DNA from 4 places in the Peribacillus sp. ACCC06369 genome. Region 2 is predicted to be linked to each of the others. Evidence: riboswitches for the same ligand, from Rfam matches in the RefSeq annotation. Region 2 holds a riboswitch; each other region holds the start of a gene.
What was found. A riboswitch is a leader RNA that binds a small molecule or an ion and turns the genes downstream of it on or off. The one in region 2 is predicted to bind thiamine pyrophosphate.
Positions count from the first base shown of each region.

Region 1: another riboswitch for thiamine pyrophosphate. It lies ahead of tenA (thiaminase II); the one in region 2 lies ahead of tenA (thiaminase II).
Region 3: another riboswitch for thiamine pyrophosphate. It lies ahead of thiC (phosphomethylpyrimidine synthase ThiC); the one in region 2 lies ahead of tenA (thiaminase II).
Region 4: another riboswitch for thiamine pyrophosphate. It lies ahead of thiT (energy-coupled thiamine transporter ThiT); the one in region 2 lies ahead of tenA (thiaminase II).

Region 1 covers NZ_JAUCEN010000002.1:1,389,764-1,394,611, reverse strand. The annotation lists gene QUF78_RS07670 (GNAT family N-acetyltransferase) at 1-506, shown strand, start outside; gene QUF78_RS07665 (aspartyl-phosphate phosphatase Spo0E family protein) at 580-774, opposite strand; gene QUF78_RS07660 (Fur-regulated basic protein FbpA) at 1,035-1,223, opposite strand; SAM riboswitch class I at 1,401-1,505, opposite strand; TPP riboswitch at 1,665-1,769, shown strand; gene tenA (thiaminase II) at 1,866-2,555, shown strand; gene thiW (energy coupling factor transporter S component ThiW) at 2,571-3,092, shown strand; gene thiD (bifunctional hydroxymethylpyrimidine kinase/phosphomethylpyrimidine kinase) at 3,061-3,867, shown strand; gene thiM (hydroxyethylthiazole kinase) at 3,864-4,679, shown strand; gene thiE (thiamine phosphate synthase) at 4,660-4,848, shown strand, end outside.
Region 2 covers NZ_JAUCEN010000002.1:2,298,072-2,302,919, reverse strand. The annotation lists gene QUF78_RS12105 (energy-coupling factor transporter transmembrane component T family protein) at 1-9, opposite strand, end outside; gene QUF78_RS12100 (ABC transporter ATP-binding protein) at 10-1,479, opposite strand; gene QUF78_RS12095 (ECF transporter S component) at 1,492-2,076, opposite strand; gene tenA (thiaminase II) at 2,090-2,773, opposite strand; TPP riboswitch at 2,910-3,038, opposite strand; gene QUF78_RS12085 (SDR family NAD(P)-dependent oxidoreductase) at 3,174-3,920, opposite strand; gene QUF78_RS12080 (AMP-binding protein) at 3,972-4,848, opposite strand, start outside.
Region 3 covers NZ_JAUCEN010000002.1:832,219-837,066, reverse strand. The annotation lists partial or broken gene QUF78_RS04920 (DUF3231 family protein) at 1-11, shown strand, start outside; gene thiC (phosphomethylpyrimidine synthase ThiC) at 297-2,078, opposite strand; TPP riboswitch at 2,212-2,326, opposite strand; gene QUF78_RS04910 (HAD family hydrolase) at 2,438-3,220, opposite strand; gene QUF78_RS04905 (histidine phosphatase family protein) at 3,404-3,937, opposite strand; gene QUF78_RS04900 (hypothetical protein) at 4,341-4,793, opposite strand.
Region 4 covers NZ_JAUCEN010000002.1:1,104,127-1,108,974, forward strand. The annotation lists gene QUF78_RS06215 (histidine kinase N-terminal domain-containing protein) at 218-1,327, opposite strand; gene QUF78_RS06220 (cation diffusion facilitator family transporter) at 1,574-2,458, opposite strand; TPP riboswitch at 2,706-2,808, shown strand; gene thiT (energy-coupled thiamine transporter ThiT) at 2,914-3,492, shown strand; gene QUF78_RS06230 (universal stress protein) at 3,571-4,092, opposite strand; gene QUF78_RS06235 (transglycosylase domain-containing protein) at 4,393-4,848, shown strand, end outside.

The DNA.
Region 1 (4,848 bases), 910 kb from region 2:
TGGAAGAGCACATAGAGTTTAGAGAGGCAGAACTATCGGACTTACCCAGGATCGTTGAAATATATAATTCGACAATTGCTTCAAGAATGGTCACGGCAGATACGGAACCTATATCCGTACAATCGAGGGTTAAATGGTTTGAGGAACATGATTCAGAAAGTCGACCGCTATTTATCATTACTATAGAAGGGGAAACTGCTGGATGGATGAGCTTTCAATCGTTCTATGGGAGGCCGGCCTATAATTCCACGGCTGAAATCAGCATTTATATTGATGATTATTTCCGGGGAAAAGGAATCGGACAAATTTCGATTCAAAAGGCAATTGAAGTGAGCCCAAAATTAGGGGTGAAGACTCTATTAGGTTTCATTTTTGCCCACAATGCCCCAAGCCTGAAGCTCTTTTCCAAATTCGGGTTTGAAAAATGGGCACATTTACCTCAAGTTGCCGAGCTGGATGGCATTGAACGGGATTTGATCATTCTTGGTAAACGTGTCGATATTTAAATATATTTATTTAAAAGCTATTGCCTTGTGTAGTAGCTTTTTTCTCTGATTAAAAGAGGACGAAATGGTGAATTTAAAAATACCTATATACTTTCTGGAGGGAAAAATATTCAGATTCTCTTTTATTTGTCAACGCATTTAACAGCGCATCCAATTCTTGACTTGCTTGAACAGTTAGAAGACTTGTAAAACCATAAATTGCTGCCAATTTGATCATTTCCTCTCTCTTTTCTTCTACTTTTTCTATAGTTACCTTCCGGCAAATCATATAAACACCTCCCAATATTTCAATATTTTTACACTTTCATCATAATGAAACTCGTAGTTAAAATCAACCATTTTACAGAAATTAAATGTGTTATTTCATAGGTTAAATGTGACAAAAAGCCTATTTTAGTCTCTAATTATGTATATTTTGTGACATCCACTATATAAACTTAAATAAAAAAAGCATCCACAAGTGTGATACATTGCGAATGCTTACTTCATATCCCTATCCCAAGAACCCAAAATATAGTCTATCGCTTACTATGTCATCCATTCCGAAGGAGACTCGTTATTAGGTCTATTTATAACAATCTTATATTCATCTTCAAGTACTTTTAACGGGGCATCATAAAGGTGCCTTTCATCAGAGGTTTTGTATACTCCATTGGCCAATAACTCTTCAATAAGCTTTGCCTTCCTCTGTTCAATCCTCTTAAATAATTCCGCCATGTAAATGGCTCCTTTCCTAGTCATCATAGAGCCTGCTTCTAGTTGAGCTAAACTGTATTAACTGGTTTGATTTTCACCAAATTATATATACCTTTTTTATTATGTCACTAAACGTTATTCCGCAAAAATAAAAGCCTCTTCTAATTCAAGAAGAGGCTGACAGTGTCCGTACGGCTCTTCTTATCTTCCAAGCATATGCTTGTTGGATTTAGCACAGTTCCCAAAATGGGTCTGCTGCCGAGGTTTCTTTGGGCCAAGTCCCTCCACCTCTCTGGATAAGAATTCAATATATAATTGATGTAGACATGATTTTATCTCAATAATCATCAAATGTCAATTACCTGGATCTCCCTTTTTTCCCGTGGCATAAAGGATTACCTCTTTCAAATACGGGTTGCATTTTCTTGTCTTTCTGATATGATGTCAGTAATTACATACAATTCGCACCACTAGGGGAGTCTTTTTTAAGACTGAGATGGAATTAGTTCCGGACCCTTTGAACCTGAACCGGCTCATACCGGCGGAGGGAAGTGGATGATATCGTCCATTTACAGACTTTATCCATCTACCCCGTTCCGTATTCAGGAGCGGGTTTTTTTTATTGGGTGTATACAGGGGGATCCATTTTAAGGAGGATGAACAATGGAGAATACTAAATTAGAAACATTCAGTGATAGACTTCATGGACGGGCAAAAGAGATTTGGAAAAGGAACCATTCACATCCCTTTGTCCAGGCAATTGGAAACGGCACACTTCCTGAAAAGAAATTTGCCTATTACCTGAAGCAGGACTATATCTATCTCATGGATTATTCCAAGCTCTTTGCTTTAGGTGTCATCAAAGCTCATAATATCGAAACCATGGCAAAGTTTGCGAGTATTTTAAATGAAACCCTTCAAGTTGAAATGGATATCCATCGGCATTATGCTGCGGAATTCGGAATCAGCTCCAAGGAATTGGAAGATACAGAACCCACACCAACCACTCTAGCCTATACGGGTTACATGCTAAATGCAGCTCAGCATGGCACTTTGGCAGACCTGATAGCCTGTCTCCTGCCATGTGCTTGGGATTATTATGAGATTGGTTTGCTATTGAAAGAACAAAATGGTGATGCATTGGAAAACAATCGCTACTCTGATTGGATAAGGTCATATTCATCTCCTGAATTCGGTGAAGCACACAAGTGGCTGATTGCTTTGTTGGAAGAATTAACAGAAGGCATGCCCGAAAAGGAACTTCTTAGATTAGAAAAGCACTTTTTGGTGACTTCCCGATATGAATATTTATTCTGGGATATGGTTCAAAATGAGCAGGATTGGCCACTGTAGGTCGTTGATATGATGATGAATCCAATCAAGAAATTGACATTGACCGCCATGATTACGGCTATAACGACTTTAACCAGTTCATTTATTTTCATCCCTGCCGGATTTGCGAAAGTCTTTCCTATTCAACATCTGGCAAATGTCCTGACAGCCGTATTATTGGGACCTGCTTATGCGGTAACACAAGCTTTTTTAGTTTCCATCATTAGAAACATGTCTGGTACCGGTTCAATTTTCGCCTTTCCTGGCAGCATGATCGGTGCACTTTTGGCTGCCGTCGTATATCGAAAAACACAAAGCTTAAAATTCGCTTGTTTAGGGGAAGTGATCGGGACCGGCATTTTCGGTTCCCTAGCCTGTTATCCACTTGCAATCCTCCTATTGGGAGAAAAAGCTGCTCTTTTTGGTTTTTTACCAGCTTTTATGCTTAGTTCATTCGCAGGTGCGATTTTAGCTTTCATATTACTTAAAATACTTCTAAAAAATAATTATATGAAGGGGTTTTTTTATGAAAACAGCATTAACCATCGCAGGCTCTGATTCAGGGGGCGGTGCTGGAATACAAGCGGATTTAAAAACATTTTCTGCACATGGGGTCTTTGGAATGTCAGCAATCACAGCCGTAACCGCACAAAATACAATGGAAGTGCGTTCAATTCAGGCCATCGATACAGCTATCATTTCTGATCAAATTGCAGCCATCTTTGAAGATATTCGTGTCAATGCAGTAAAAATAGGTATGCTTGGATCTAAAGAAATAGTGGAAACAGTTGCTGCGTCCCTTAAAACATTCTTACCTGACATCGTTATCCTTGATCCTGTCATGATTTCCAAAAGCGGCCACCATTTGCTGGACGAAAAAGCCGTCTCTGCCTTAAAAACGGAATTGCTTCCGCTTGCAACACTTGCAACCCCAAATGTACCAGAAGCGGAAGTTCTTACTGGCTTGTCGATTCGAACGAAACAAGATTTTTACAGGGCATGCATATCCATACAAGAACTGGGCCCTAAAGCCGTTTTACTTAAAGGGGGCCATGCAGCGGGAAATCCAAATGATCTCTTTTATGATGGGACTGACTTCCACTGGATAAAGGGAGAACGCATTCATACAAAAAACACACATGGTACAGGCTGTACCCTGTCATCCGCCATTACATCCAACCTGGCAAATGGACTGACATTGCTGGAGTCGATCGAACAGGCCAAGACCTATATTTCTGAAGCCATTCGTAATAGCTTTTCAATCGGTAAGGGTCATGGACCTGTCCATCATTTTCATTCATTTTCAAAAAAAGAACGGAGTGAATTAATATGAAGGTTTCTGCAGCCGATTTATTCGTGAAGGTAAGAGAAAGAAAACCACTCGTTCACCAAATCACCAACTTTGTTACGGTTAACGACTGTGCAAATGCCACCCTTGCCATCGGTGGTTCGCCTGTTATGACATCGAGCCCAAGAGAAGTGGCGGATATGGTCAAATTAGCCGATGCATTGGTCCTTAATTTCGGTACGATTGATGATAAAGCCTTGGAAGCAATGGAGATTGCCGGTAAGACGGCAAATGCCCTGGATATCCCGGTCATTTTGGACCCGGTGGGAGTAGGTGCCACCGCCTATCGGACAGAGCAAGTCACAGAACTCCTACGTAAGGTTAATTTCCAAATCATTCGCGGAAATGCGAGTGAGATCCATCGATTGATGGGTGGGGATATCGTTACACGGGGGGTGGATTCGGGGGAACTTGCTATTAGCAATGCTGAGCTGGCTGCACAAGCGGCAAATAAATTGAATAGTGTCGTCGTAGTCAGCGGAGCGAAGGATGCTGTTAGTGATGGAAAACATACGTCCATAATCGACAACGGGAACCTCCTTTTAACAAATGTTACAGGTACCGGATGCATGGCCACTGCTCTTATCGGTACCTTTTCCGGAGTCACGGACGATTTCTATGCTGCTGCAGTTGCCGGTATCTCTACCATGAGCATTTCAGGGGAACTGGCTGCTGCAAAACTTCAAGAAGATGAAGGAACAGGCACGTTTCGTGTGAGATTAATCGATGCCATATCAAGAATGAATAAGGAAACCTGGATGCATGAGGTGAAAATAAATGAAGAAATCCAAAATTGATTTAAGTTTATACTTAGTTACGGAAGAGTCCATAGCAATAGAAGTTTTGACCAAAATCATTACAGAATCGGTTTCAGGAGGAGTCTCGATCGTACAACTTAGAGAAAAAAACAATTCCTCCCTTTCCTTTTATAAAAAAGCTTCTGCATTAAAACAGTTATTGAACGAG
Region 2 (4,848 bases):
AAGATTCATCTACATGACACTCCTTTTAACTTTTGTCTCCAAAAATCCTGATTGCGTGATGTTTTCATCACTTATTACGTATCCGTCTTTAACCGTCCAGATCCTGGTTGCAAAGTTGTTTGAAATATGATCGTCATGAGTTACCATGATCACTGTTGTTCCGCGCCTTCGGTATTCCTCAAACCATTCCAGTAATGCAAAGGTATTTTTCGAATCTTGGCCAAAGGTTGGCTCATCCAGGAGAATGATTTTTTTGTCTATTACGATTGAGGCAGCTACACTCAAGCGACGCTTTTGACCCATTGATAATTGAAACGGATGTTTATCCCGATGTGCCTCAAGGCGGAACACTCCAAGCAATGATTGGACTCTCTCCTCGATTTCTTGTTGCGGCCTTTTTTCAATTCTCAATGAATAAGCAATTTCTTCATATACAGAATTTGCAACGAACTGAAACTCAGGATTTTGAAAGACAAACGTCATATGATCCGTTAGATTTTTCACCCTTCTAATAGGGGACCCCATTAATTCATACTGACCACTCGTTTTTATGAACTGCATCAGTGCATGTAAAAGAGTACTCTTCCCCGCGCCATTTTCTCCACTGATAACAATCCATTCCCCTGAATGGACCTGCAGCTCTTCAACCTTGATTTTCGCTTCCTTTTTCCGGAATCCGCTAAAACCTTGCACATGCATAAGGGGGGAACCAACACTAAATGGGTTTGCTCGAATGAGCTCATGGTCAAGTACATACTCATCCCAAACACCAGGGAACCAAATTCCATGTTCTTTCATTTCATTTTTATATAGGGAAAGAATGGTATCTTTTGGACCATCAGCTATGATTTGACCGTCATCATTAAAAAGCACGATTCGTTCGATGAATTCTAAAACATGATCAATTTTATGTTCCACGATAATAACCGTCTTGTCTCGTCCGACTCCCTTCAACAAGTCCCAGATTTCTTTTGTTCCTTCCGGATCGAGCATGGCGGTTGGTTCATCTAAAAATATCACTTCCGGTTCAAGGACCAATACTGAAGCAATGGCCAGACGCTGTTTCATCCCGCCTGATAATGTATCAATACTTGTATGGATATCGTCTAGATTCAATCCTACCTCACGGATATGTTTTTGGATCTTCTCTTTCATTTCTTTTTTAGGGACGGAAAGATTCTCAAGGACGAAGGCAATTTCCTCATCAGCAAACGGCATGCAAAACTGACTATCAGGGTCTTGAAAAACATATCCCCATGAAGAAGGACACTTCAATTCTTCCGCCTTCATCGGAACTTCTATGGAATTCGGAATCAATCCGCTTAATACTTGCAAAAGAGTCGACTTACCACATCCTGATGGTCCCAACAATAGAACTTTTTCACCTTTATCAAATGAGACGGATAAGTCCTTGAAAATCAATGACTCATCACCTGGAAATTTCATTCTTAACTTCTCAACATGAACGATTCGTTCCATGGCCATCAACCTCTACTTTTGGTCCAGTTCTGCATAATCTTTACTTGAAACTGGACGAACAAGATTAGTTACTCCTGTTGCTTCCAGGACTTTAACTAGATAATAAGCTGTTACACCTGCAAAGAATATGGAACCCAAGAACCTCGCAATCATGAATAACGATAGATTCCAAAGGGAGAGCGCACCTATTTCCCCGTATGCAAAATCCATGATGACTGATCCCAGGCAGGAAGCCACCGCAGCTAAAACGGCCACCGACATATTGAATTTTTTATATCTGAACGCCATGAACAGCAGTTCAGCGAACAAACCTTGGACCACCCCATATAAGAGTACGGTCAGCCCCCATGGTGAACCCAGAAAGAATTCACCGGAAGCTGCAGCTATCTCTGCCAGAAGTGCTACACCCGGTTTCCGTAAAATCAAAAAGGCAACGGGGCCAGCAATAAACCACATTCCATAAATAAGTTGATCTAGATGTAATCCTAATGGTTTAACGGAATAATATATCGAACCCCAAAGGATATAAACGATTCCAAATGCTACGGCAATCACGATAGTGACTAATATATCCGTTAATTTCAATCCTTTTTTCATGTTTCATTCTCCTTTATACTTCCAGTATTTCCTTATGAACAGGCCATGTCTCTAAGCGATAAGCCATTTCCCAAAATGAGTATTCATATTGGCTGCTAAGGATAAAATGTTCCTTCATTCTTTCCTTATCTTCATCTGTTACTTTTTCAGCAATCTCATCAAGCCTCGCAATTTGTTCTTCCACCAAAGAGCGGAACCACTCTCCTCCGTAAGCCGCTATCCATTCTTGATAAATCGGCTCTTCCGGTTCACACCCTTGCAGCTTTTCGCCAATTTCATAATACAGCCAGTAACATGGCAAGATAGCTGCAATAACATCCCCTAAATGTCCAGAATAAGCCGCACGATACATATGGGAAGTATAAGCATAAGCAGTCGGGGCGGGTTTGAAATTTTCCCTTTCTTCTTTTGTGATGCCTAATCTCTCAGAAAAATTTTCATGAAGCTTCAACTCCGCTTCATATGTTCCTTGTGCGTGGCCGGCAAGCCTGCTTGTTGTATGTAAGTCTGTTGCCTTTACTGCTCCTAAAGCTTGAACTCTAGCAAAATGAGATAAATAATAGGCATCTTGCATGACATAAAAACGAAAACACTCTAATGGCAATGTGCCATCTCCAATTCCTGCAACAAACGGGTGATTAAAACTAGCTTCCCAAATATGATCAACTTCCTGGCGGATTTCCTCTGAAAACTTCATGTCCATTACCTCCAAATTCTATTTTTCAATGAATGATACGGGATAAAAACCTTAAATCACCTCTTTTTTTGCAAATAAAAAACCACTTTCTTTAACGTAAAGAAAGTGGTTGTACTTGAAATAATACAGAAACGTATTGTCCCAGACCCCACTTCCCTACGCTGGTATAAACCAGATCAGGTTCTAAGGGTCTTAAAGTCATACTTTAATCTCAGCTTCTCAGGTAAAACCAAATTTCACCTATAAAGCACCCCTAGTGGTACAAATTGTATATATAATTCATTTGCCTTTATATTAACACGATAAATCCAATTGTCAAACGATTAGAAAAAGTTTTCAAGCTATATTGCTTTAGGATTACTAGCCTTTCAATCTTGCATACTCACCTAACCACGATCAATTAAACCATTGTTAATCCACCATTTACGGAAAGAGTTTGCCCCGTAATATACCCTGCATCTTCCGAAACGAAATAGGCAACAGCACTGGCAATGTCCTCGGGTTGAGCTAGCCGACGGAATGGAATAGCTTTTTCCAAGGCGCTTGCTATACCAACATTATAAGAGCCTATTTCTTGAAATAAAGGAGTATCAGCAGGGCCTGGTGCAACACAATTGATGTTGAGTTTGTGACGTGCCATTTCTCTTGCTATCGTTTTTGTGAAGGCAATCACCCCTCCCTTAGCAGCCGAATAAACTGCCTCTCCACTTGATCCGACCCTAGCTGCATCTGATGCAATATTTACTACCTTGCCGTAACCATTTTCAATCATAAGAGGTAAAATTTCCTTGCAAGTATGGATCTGCCCAAGTAAATTAATATCGATAATCCTTTTCCAAGTGCTTGGATCACTTTTTAAAAAAGGTTCCACCTTATCCCAGCCTGCATTATTAACCAATATATCTATTCTTTGATAATGGTTCACTGATTCTTCAACGGCTTTTTTAACACTTTCTAATTTCGTTACATCACAATGGACCGCTCTGGCTTCAAAACCCGACTTTTCGATTATAGAAACCGTTTCCTCTGCATTTTTAAGATTTATATCAGCCACGATGATGTTAAAATTGCGAGAAGCCAATTTTTTTGCAATCTCTCTGCCAATTCCGCTCCCGGCACCTGTGATAAATGCCATTCTTTTATTCATCATATTCCCTCCACTTTCACCATTTAGTCAATATGGATTTATTTGAGCTGCTTATATATTGTCTATTATCTTTTCATTTATCATTTCCCGGAGCCGGAATTTCTGGATTTTCCCGCTTGCCGTACGAGGAAAGTCATCCATTATTTCAAGAAATTCAGGCCAATATTGTTTGGCCAAACCCTTTTCCGAGAGAAATTCCTGCATGGAATCCATCGTAATCGGGCTCTTTCCCATTTTCATGCTGATACATGCACATGCTTTTTCCTGAAGACGAGAATCTGGAACAGCGATAACCTGAGCGCTAGAAATATCCGGGTGTTCATACAATACATTTTCTACATAAGCAACTGGAATATTTTCGCCGCCACGTATGATTATGTCTTTGTTTCTTCCAGAAATCCGGATATATCCATCTTCATCAATAAATGCTCGATCACCGGTAATGAACCATCCGTCACTATACTCAGCTAAAGTATCATCGATCCGTTTAAAATAGCCGACAAAAAGAGCCGGACCCCTTACTAATAAAGAACCTTCTATATTCGGAGCACAGAGCTCCCCTTCAAGATCCACTACTTTTAGCTCCATCCCCGGAAAGGGAATTCCGTCGGTATTCGTCAGTTTTTCTTCTAGATCCTCAAGTCTCGTCAAGGTTACCAAGCCATCTTCCGTTTGTCCCCATCCTGACAATATCTTGAACGGTACTTTTTCCACGGCTTCCTTTACTAAATGCCTGGGAATCGGGGCACCTAGAGCTACGAAGACTCGTAGCGAATTGAGGTCATAACTTTCTATCCCTTCCATTTGAATCGTATCTTGCAGAAAAGGAGTAGCTCCCGCCGTAAACGTTATCTTTTCCTTCTCAACCCATTCAATAAACTCTCTCGGATTCCAAATGTCTTGATAGACTCCCGTACCTCCAATATGA
Region 3 (4,848 bases), 1.5 Mb from region 2:
CAAGTTCGTAAAACATGGATGAAATATCCCCTTAATCATGTTGGCTGAATCTCCAACATGATTAAGGGATTGATTTCCGTATGAAAGGAAGATTAATGAATCACTACCATTGCAGACTTTCGATTAAGTGGCACTTTGTGCATTCTTGACTATAATCATTTTTTATAAATTCATGATTACAATTCTCCCGAAAAATGTTCAGCTCTCTTTTCAGCTGTTCCAATTGAGTTTCCAACTGTTTCATTTCAACTTTTATCTGGATTACCCGATTCATCGAATTCTCCCTCTCGTCCGAATCATTGATAGATTTTTCCGTCCGTTTTCCTAAATTCATTGGCTTTTTCTTTAAGCCCTTCATCGATTACCGACTCAAAGCCCAGACCCTTTTCTTTTGCCAAATCACGGATGTCCTGTGAGATTCTCATACTACAGAATTTAGGTCCGCACATTGAACAGAAATGGGCTGTTTTGGCACCTTCAGCTGGTAGAGTTTCATCGTGATATTCAACCGCCCTTTCAGGGTCGAGAGAAAGATTGAACTGATCTCTCCAACGAAATTCGAATCTAGCCTTAGAAAGGGCATCATCCCGTTTTTGTGCATGCGGATGGCCTTTTGCAAGGTCAGCTGCGTGGGCTGCAATTTTATAGGTAATGACCCCTACTCGAACATCCTCTTTATTCGGAAGTCCCAGATGCTCTTTCGGTGTCACATAACAAAGCATGGCAGTTCCAAACCATCCAATCATGGCAGCACCAATTGCAGAAGTAATATGATCGTACCCAGGTGCTATATCCGTTGTTAATGGTCCTAGGGTATAGAATGGTGCTTCTTGACACACTTCCAGCTGCTTATCCATATTTTCTTTAATTAAATGCATAGGTACGTGACCGGGTCCCTCAACCATGACTTGAACATCGTGCTTCCATGCAATCTTCGTCAGTTCCCCCAATGTTTCCAATTCAGCAAATTGAGCCTCATCGTTTGCATCTGCAATGGATCCAGGACGGAGGCCGTCGCCTAATGAGAAAGAGACATCATATGCCTTCATGATTTCACAAATCTCTTCAAAGTGAGTATAGAGAAAGCTTTCTTGGTGGTGGGCCAAGCACCATTGTGCCATGATGGAGCCCCCTCGGGAAACAATTCCCGTAACTCGCTTCGCTGTTAAAGGGATATATCGCAAAAGCACACCAGCGTGTATAGTGAAGTAATCGACACCTTGCTCGGCCTGCTCGATTAATGTATCCCTAAAAACTTCCCAATTTAAATCTTCCGCGACTCCATTCACTTTTTCCAATGCTTGATATATCGGAACAGTTCCAACTGGCACAGGCGAATTCCTGATAATCCATTCCCGGGTGGTGTGAATATTCTTTCCGGTGGAAAGATCCATTATATTGTCGGCTCCCCATCGTGTAGCCCAAGTCATTTTCTCCACTTCATCTTCGATCGATGAACTAACAGCTGAGTTTCCGATATTCGCATTTATTTTCACATGAAATTTTCGTCCGATGATCATAGGCTCACTTTCAGGGTGGTTAATATTTGCCGGAATGATCGCCCGTCCGCTAGCTACCTCTTCTCTTACAAACTCAGGGGCAACATTTTCCCTGATCGAAATGAATTCCATTTCTGGGGTAATGATACCTTTACGGGCATAATGGAGCTGGGTTACGTTTTGCCCTTCCATCGCTCGCAATGGTTTTCTTTTCAATCCCGGAAAAATTTCTACTTTGGATTGTGAATCCACTTTTCTATACCCATTATCTTCTGGTTTTATTTCACGTCCTTCATACTCTTCAACGTCTTCCCGTTCCAGGACCCAGTTGCGTCTAATCGGGGCAAGACCTTTATGAATATCAATGGGATATTCTGAATCCGTATAGAAACCGCTTGTGTCATAAACTCGTAAAGGCGGATTCTCCTCTTCGCCGAATGCCCCTGTAGTCGGACTTAGCTTAATTTCACGCATAGGTACTTTAATATCAGGTCTAGATCCCTCAACATACACCTTTTTACTCCCAGCAAAACTGGACATAATTGAAACGTTCATGTCATTTACTGAATTACTCATGATTTCATTTCTCCTTTTTAAGTTCATTTAAAAAGGACAAAATCCAATCCATTTCGCACGAAAAAGCCAGGTCTCATATTTAAGACCCGGCTAACGTTAGTATGGCTACAGAAATGACCAATTGAAATGGTCATTGTTTAGTAGATTCTAACTTCCCCACGCTGGTATGAACCAGATCAGGTCCTGAGGGTTAAGAAGCTTAAGCGCTTCTCTCTCAGCCCAACTTTTATTGGACACCCCTAGTCTAAATAATTTAATTGATTACAGGGTAACTATATATCACCCTTTTCACTCTGTAAATAATTTGAAAGACCTAATATTTTATTTCAACCTCTCCAAAATTCGTTACTTGAAGAGTAATATTACAGGCTCTCAAGGATTGGGAAAAGCTCCTCTAAATGCTTGATTTCATAGGTTGGAAGCACTTCATTCCGTTCCTTATCATGGCGATTTATCCAAACCGACTTTATGCCTACCCGGGACGCTCCAAGGATATCCGTCATTAAATTATCGCCGACCATCAATACTTCATCCTTATCAAGCTCCATGATTTCCAAAGCATGCTCAAAAATGGAGGCATCCGGTTTACCTCTTCCAAACGCACCAGAAATGACGATTTGGTCGAAATAAGGAACTAGTTCAGGCGTAATTTCAAGTTTGGTGTTTTGCAGTTCAGGAGACCCGTTCGTAAGCAATAGCAATTTGTACTTCCCTTTTAATTCATCTAACACACGGAATGATTCTTCATAGATAAATGGCTTTTTGCGTCTCTCGGCAGGGAAACGTTCTGCCAGTTCAAGCCCAAATTCCGGGTCATCGATCCCTAATGCCTTCAAGCCTCTCGTCCACGCTTCTTTCCGATAAGCCGGTGCAATCCCGGCCATCTTCCGGAATTCATCATGATCATCCTGAAAATTTCCCCATAGCCCCTCAAATGGGTTGATACCGATCATTTGAGTAAATGCATATGTATCGTAAGAAGAATAAAGCTCACGCGCTTCCTTCCGCACAGCTTCTTCAAACTCGTCGACATTCAAATCATACTTCTCCTTAGCCACTTCGCATGTAGCCACAAAAGCCTCTTTTACACTTTTCTGATCCCATAGTAATGTATCATCTAAATCAAAAAAAACTGCCTTCACCAAAATGTCCACCCTCTTTCCCTATTATTGAAATCGTAAAAATTACACTATTACAATAATAAACCACAACCAATGGAAAAAGAATAATTATTCAGAAAATCCCTGCATCTTTCTTAAAATCAGCAAAATGTACGATGGACATCAGACTTACCTTCTCTGATGGAAAACCCTATATTTCTTCACTTATCATCTTTCGAATACATACAGCTTTCCATTACTTGCAATCTTGAATTTTGGACCGGTGAACCCCCGTCGGATCAGCTCTTTTCTCATATATATCATGAGGGCGGCATGACTCACGATCAGAACATCCCTATCCCCCTTTGTAAAGATTTCATCCAATACCTTATTGATCCTTTGTTCAGCGATCTTAATTTCCGCCCTTGTCTGCCTGTTGAACATCGAGCAGCATCGAATCCAGATGGCCCATAGGATGAACGGCAGCTTCACTTTTCCTTTAAGAGGGGGAGAAGGTATTTCCCGCAGCTCCTCCATTCGATGAACCTTACCTGGATAGATATGTTCCGCTGTCTTGACAGCTCTCGACATATCACTGCAATAACATTCCTGCCATTCCTCCATGCCAAATAAAGTCGTTCCATAAATAATATCCGCTGCATCATAGTCCTCAAACCATTGCTTCATATCATCCGCCGTCACAGATTTCCCAGTAGGAAATTCATGTGCCACCTTAAAATGCCGTACCAAACCAATTTTCATATATTCTCCTTTTTATCTTTTTAAATATAAGTTTCTTTTTGGCTTTTCAATAGTTATGTAAAATTATACAAAAACAGGTATATGAAAACCATTAAAAACCTTACTGAATTGCACTTGCGAGTATGTGTTTTTAACAATCTTACAGATTGGGTCACTGCTGAAAATGGTCCTGCAGAAGTGGTCCCGTCACATGCTATAACCAAGCGTTTATCCCTATGCTTTTTTAATACCCTTTCTTCACTTTAACCAACAAACGTAAAAATACAAGAAACGACTTTCCCTAACGAGATCATGGAAGATGTTACAGAAGTAGTAGCAATTATTAAAGGGAAAAATTTCATGGCCAGACTCTATCTGAAATTATCAAAAAAAAGAGAAAGCATTTTGCCTTCTCCATATGTCGTTACCCTATGAATTGAAGTTCTGTTATCGTACATCTCTTCCTGAATTTATATTTCCCGCTTAAATCACTGAATTGATAATCATTGAGGGATTTTCCCAATTGTTCCTTTAGCTTATCCACAGTGATGGATTCCTCCACTGTCTCTTTCCAATTTTCATTTTCTATTAACTCATCGAATGGTATGGTAGTCAGGACTTCATCATAAATCTGGATGCTTTGATCGATGCCGAAGCTGCCATAGATACTGCCATTTTCTTCAGCAAAGATATGCTCCGATTCAAGTTCTTCCACCAATACTTCTAGATATTCCTTTGACTTAACAGGCTTGATGTCAATCTCTGCTTCCGCCTTTACAGGTCCCAATCTCTTATCTATGATCTCTATTGTCATTTTAACGTAAACGGGCGGATACCCAAACCCTTCACAAAGTTCCGCTGCCGAATTATATACCATCTGAACATCCTCCTTTTGTCACTATCATTATATAATATAAATCCTACATTTCCTT
Region 4 (4,848 bases), 1.2 Mb from region 2:
CCAAAACCAATAATAGATGAAATGATATTAATGTATAAAATTTTAGATAAAAAATAAGATCGATTATCTTGTATGAATATTATGAGGGTTTTATTTTCAATCTATAGGATCATTCACCTCGATTAGTAGTGGAACCTAACTATTAGTATAAGTAACTGGACGTCAATCAGTCAAAAATTTCACACTAAAAACCCATGGAAAAAAGGATATTTATCCATTATTTAGTTTTCAATTGTATGGAAAAGGTCGTTAGGAAATCGGTAGAGTGGCAGGATAAGGCTCCTTGATGTTTTAAAACGATTTCTTTACAGACGAATAGTCCCAATCCCGTTCCTCTTTTTTTTGTGGTGATGAATGGTTCAAAAATGTTCGGCAGGACCTCGTCAGGTATCTTCGGCCCATTGTTGGAAATATTTAAGGTAAGAATGCCGGGTGGTGACTCAGAGCCTGAAATGTATATGGATGGGGAAGGCATCCCTGCAACCACATCAAGAGCATTTAAAATAATATTAAGTAATACCTGACGGAATTCTTCTTCAGAACCGGAAATTACGGCATCATCGGCGATATTACATGTAATGGAAGCATTTACTTCCAAAATGCTTGGATATAAAAATTCAATGACCTCGTTAACTAGCTTAGCAATGGAAAATAGATCTGGTGGTGATGTTGAAGTTTCCTTTTTGGAAATATTAAGAAATTGTGTAATCCGATAATTGAGCTGATCCAATTCCTTTGAAATGATATCAAGGTATTTTATTTCCGGTTGTTCTGCCTGTAACAATTGTATGAATCCCATTATGGATGTCAGTGGATTTCGGAATTCATGGACAAAGCTCGAGGTCATTTGGCCAAGGAGTGTTAAACGGTCTTTATGGTTTGGGCTTATGAATTGATAGCGTTCTTCAAGTTCCATCGTTTTCAATTCGGTATAATGGGATAATGCAAAATGAATGAGTTTATCGAAGTAAACGTTTACATGCTTGATTCGATCGGATATTTCTTCTTTGGGTGCTTCTGAATTCAAAACGTGCTCAATGATGATGGATCTGCCGATGGTTGCAGTGGAAAAGAAATTTTCCATATCCAATTGCTTATTAACTCGATCAGACGCAATTTTTCCCCCTACGACCTTCAGTACATCGTCTATGTCAGTATCCGGTTTTCCAAGCTGATCCATTAGCAGATTAAAGATATTTTCCACTTCTCCTTTAAAATATCCCATATATCCGTCCGGTAAATGCAGCAACTCATCTTTCCATTTGGATATGATACTGCTTTTTTGAGAAGATAAAAAGTGAATGGTCATTTCTCGATTAGATACCATTTTGCCCTCCATACTGTAGGAAAATGAATTTACTTTTGACCCAGAAATTAATGTATTAGAAAAAAATTACAAAATATTAAAATAATTACATCTCGCTTTTATGATAACAGATTAGAGTTCTTTTAACATGTGTCAATTGGATAAATATTCGTCAATCAATCGATAAATACCTTTTTTTGACACAGTTTTATTACAGTGATTACATGAATTAATAATAAAAAAAGGTATCCGTAAAGTTAATGACGGTTACCTTTTTTTATGAAATGCATATGGTTCGATATGAACGATCACATGCTGGATATTATATTCCTTCAAAAGATTCTCTTCGATTTTAACCGTAATATCGTGACCTTGGATGACGGTCAAAAGAGGGTTAACATGAACGGTAGTTTCGAGCAGGATTTCACTTCCGTGCATACGGGCCTTAATTTCACTCATGTCTTTTACACCTTCTGTCAATATAATGGTTTGACCGATCTTTTGCAGGAGCTGCTCGTCGAAACCATCGGTTAAAGAGATGGAGGCATCCCGAAAGATATCCCAGGCCGTTTTGCATATGATGACCCCCACGACTGCTGCAGCTATTGCATCAAGCCAAGGGATTCCCATCTTAGTACCGATGATTCCAATGAAAGCACCAACACTGACAAGGGCATCGGAACGATTATCCTGTGCAACGGCGTAGATGGAAGAGCTGTTGATCTTTTTACTTAATGCTAAGTTATAACGGTAGATTCCGTACATGAAGATTGCAGAGAATAGGGCGACATAACCGGTAAGCATATTGGGAACGGTTGTTGAATCTTGCTGGAAGAAGGATTCTACAGCACTGAATACAACCTGCAGGCCTACGGTGATCATAATGAAGGCAGCTACCAACGAGGCTACGGTTTCCGCCCGTAAATGTCCATATGAATGATTATCATCTGGAGGTCTCTTCGAAATTTTCAAACCAATCAATACGGCTATGGAAGCGATGATATCGGTCGTATTATTTAAACCATCTGCCCAAAGTCCTTTAGAATCACCGAAATAACCAAATGACAATTTAAGGGCAGACAAGAATATGTAAGCGGCAATGCTTATGTAGGCGCCTTTTTCAGCTGAAATCGAATGTTTATCCATGTCCATTCCCTCCCCTATGTAAATTAGGTTTAATAAAGATAACAAAACAAACCTTAGTGAGTCTATAGAAAAATTGTCGTATTTAGCCATCTAACTTGTTTAATTGCAGGTGTATTGAAGGTATGTAAAGAAGTTGGTTATAAGAAAGAATATCGCCATAAAATGGGAATGACAAGTTGTTGACATATACTGTTTCTTTAGTTGTCAATTAAAGAAACTAGTAGTATATTCTAACCGAGGATCGAAAAATAAATACTTCCACAAGGGGAGCCAAAAAGGCTGAGAGTGAACGGTTGAGTTCAGACCCTATGAACCTGATAGTTAGCACTAGCGTAGGGATGTGGTTTTGGATACAAGCAATACTGGGCATCCATTACCGCCCCGGTGTTGCTTTTTTTTGCGCAAAATTGGCAGGGGGAACTCATGGACATTTTTTCGCTTTTGGAGAAAGGAGTGGCTTGATGAAAAATAAAACGTTATTCATGACAGAGGTCGCCATTTTTGCATCATTGGCTTTATTACTGGATATGGTCTCTGGATTCATTTTTTCAAGAATCTGGCCTCAAGGGGGTTCGATTTCAATAGCCATGGTACCTATTTTTCTGATGGCATATCGTTGGGGCATAAAAGGTGGGATGTTAGCCGGATTGTTACTTGGACTATTGCAGATTGTCAGTGGTACAGCATGGATCGGAACACCGATCCAAGGCTTCATTGATTATTATCTTGCCTTTATGGTTGTCGGGATATCCGGTGTATTCATGAACAAGTTTGTAAACAGCTATAAAGAGGAAAAGCGTTCCAAAGCGAAATTATACGGGATTGGCGGCATGTTTTTGGGAAGTTTCCTGAGGTTTCTATGTCATTTCACTTCTGGAATCGTGTTTTTTGGATCTGCAGCACCAAAAGGACAGCCAGTAGCGGTTTATTCATTCATTTATAATGGGACTTATATGCTGATCAGTTTTATTTTATCGGCCATTGTGGTGATGATGTTATATTCGGCAGCTTCAAATGTATTACTGAAAAAAGCCTATTAACAAAAAAGCCGGATTCTACAAGAATCCGGCTTTTTTCGGAATGATCAAACGATACGTACAGGGCGAACCGGCTCAATCTCATTTTGCAATGAATACCGAACAGGGTGCGTTTTTCGCAATTGAACTACTTGTACTTCCAAGAAAGAATTTTTCCAAACCGCTTTTAGAGCTATTGCCGACGACGATGAGGTCGGCCGCAGTTCTTTCTGCATATTCACATATGCTATCTGGCGCATGTCCTTCCAATATCTCGAATTTCCCCTTGACTTGACATTCACTTAGCAATCTCAACGTATTACTTTCTGCGTTCCGAACACTATTCTCGACGGGGGAAGGGGTGTCAATTACCTTTTGTTCTCGCTGTTCAACTTCAACGACGGGATGTGTCTGGACGGGATCGACATAAAATCCTGCAGCGGGTACAAATCCAGGAGCTGTGACGTTTCCCATGATACTCTGTTCAACCTTATCACTTAGGACATGGACTACGGTCAGCTCAGCTTCAGGAAAGGCCTGTTTGATTGTTGCTCCATATTCCACGGCCCGTGTACTCTCTTCATTTCCATCAAAAGCGACGACAATATTTTTTATGTCTTTCATAATTTCATCTCTCCCATTTATAAGTCTTTAAAGTGTTATACCCACTTTTAAATGTTTCACGCCTTTAATTGGTATATAGATCGCCAATTACGGGGAAAGGATAGATACGGGCATTGTTAAAATGGTAGGATGAAATCCTGGTCCTTCAATTAGTTGGCGTGCTTTATTTTTCATTCGGAAGGAATATCATTCAGCAAGGAAACCGGTACGCGAGTATAGTGCTAAAAGAAAAGGCGACTGAGCTGTGGCCTTTTAGTCAATCTACGAGTTTTCTTTAATAAAAAGGGTAAAATATTTTTAATGAAACATGTCGCAGATGGGAAAATGGGGGTACAAATGAGAGGGTTAGTGAAATTAGTTCTAATTATAATATTGGCGATTGTGGTTTTAGGCGCCGGTTCACTCTTGTATTTCAGGCAGGGTGCAGATATAAGCCATCTTGAAAATAATCTTCAGCAACCGACAGGAATCTATGATCTGGATGGGAATCTTGCCAGTACGATCACGGCAAATAAATCCGAAGGTGTTGCGATAGATGAAATACCGGAACATATGAAACAAGCGGTGGTTTCCATTGAGGATCACCGTTTTTATAAACATCACGGTATAGATTATCAAGGGATCTTGCGAGCCTTGGTTAAAAATGCGAAGGCTGGAAGTGTTGTTGAAGGCGGGAGCACGCTCACCCAGCAGCTTGTGAAAATCACGATGCTGGAATCGGATCGAACATTGAAGAGGAAGATAGGAGAGTTTTTT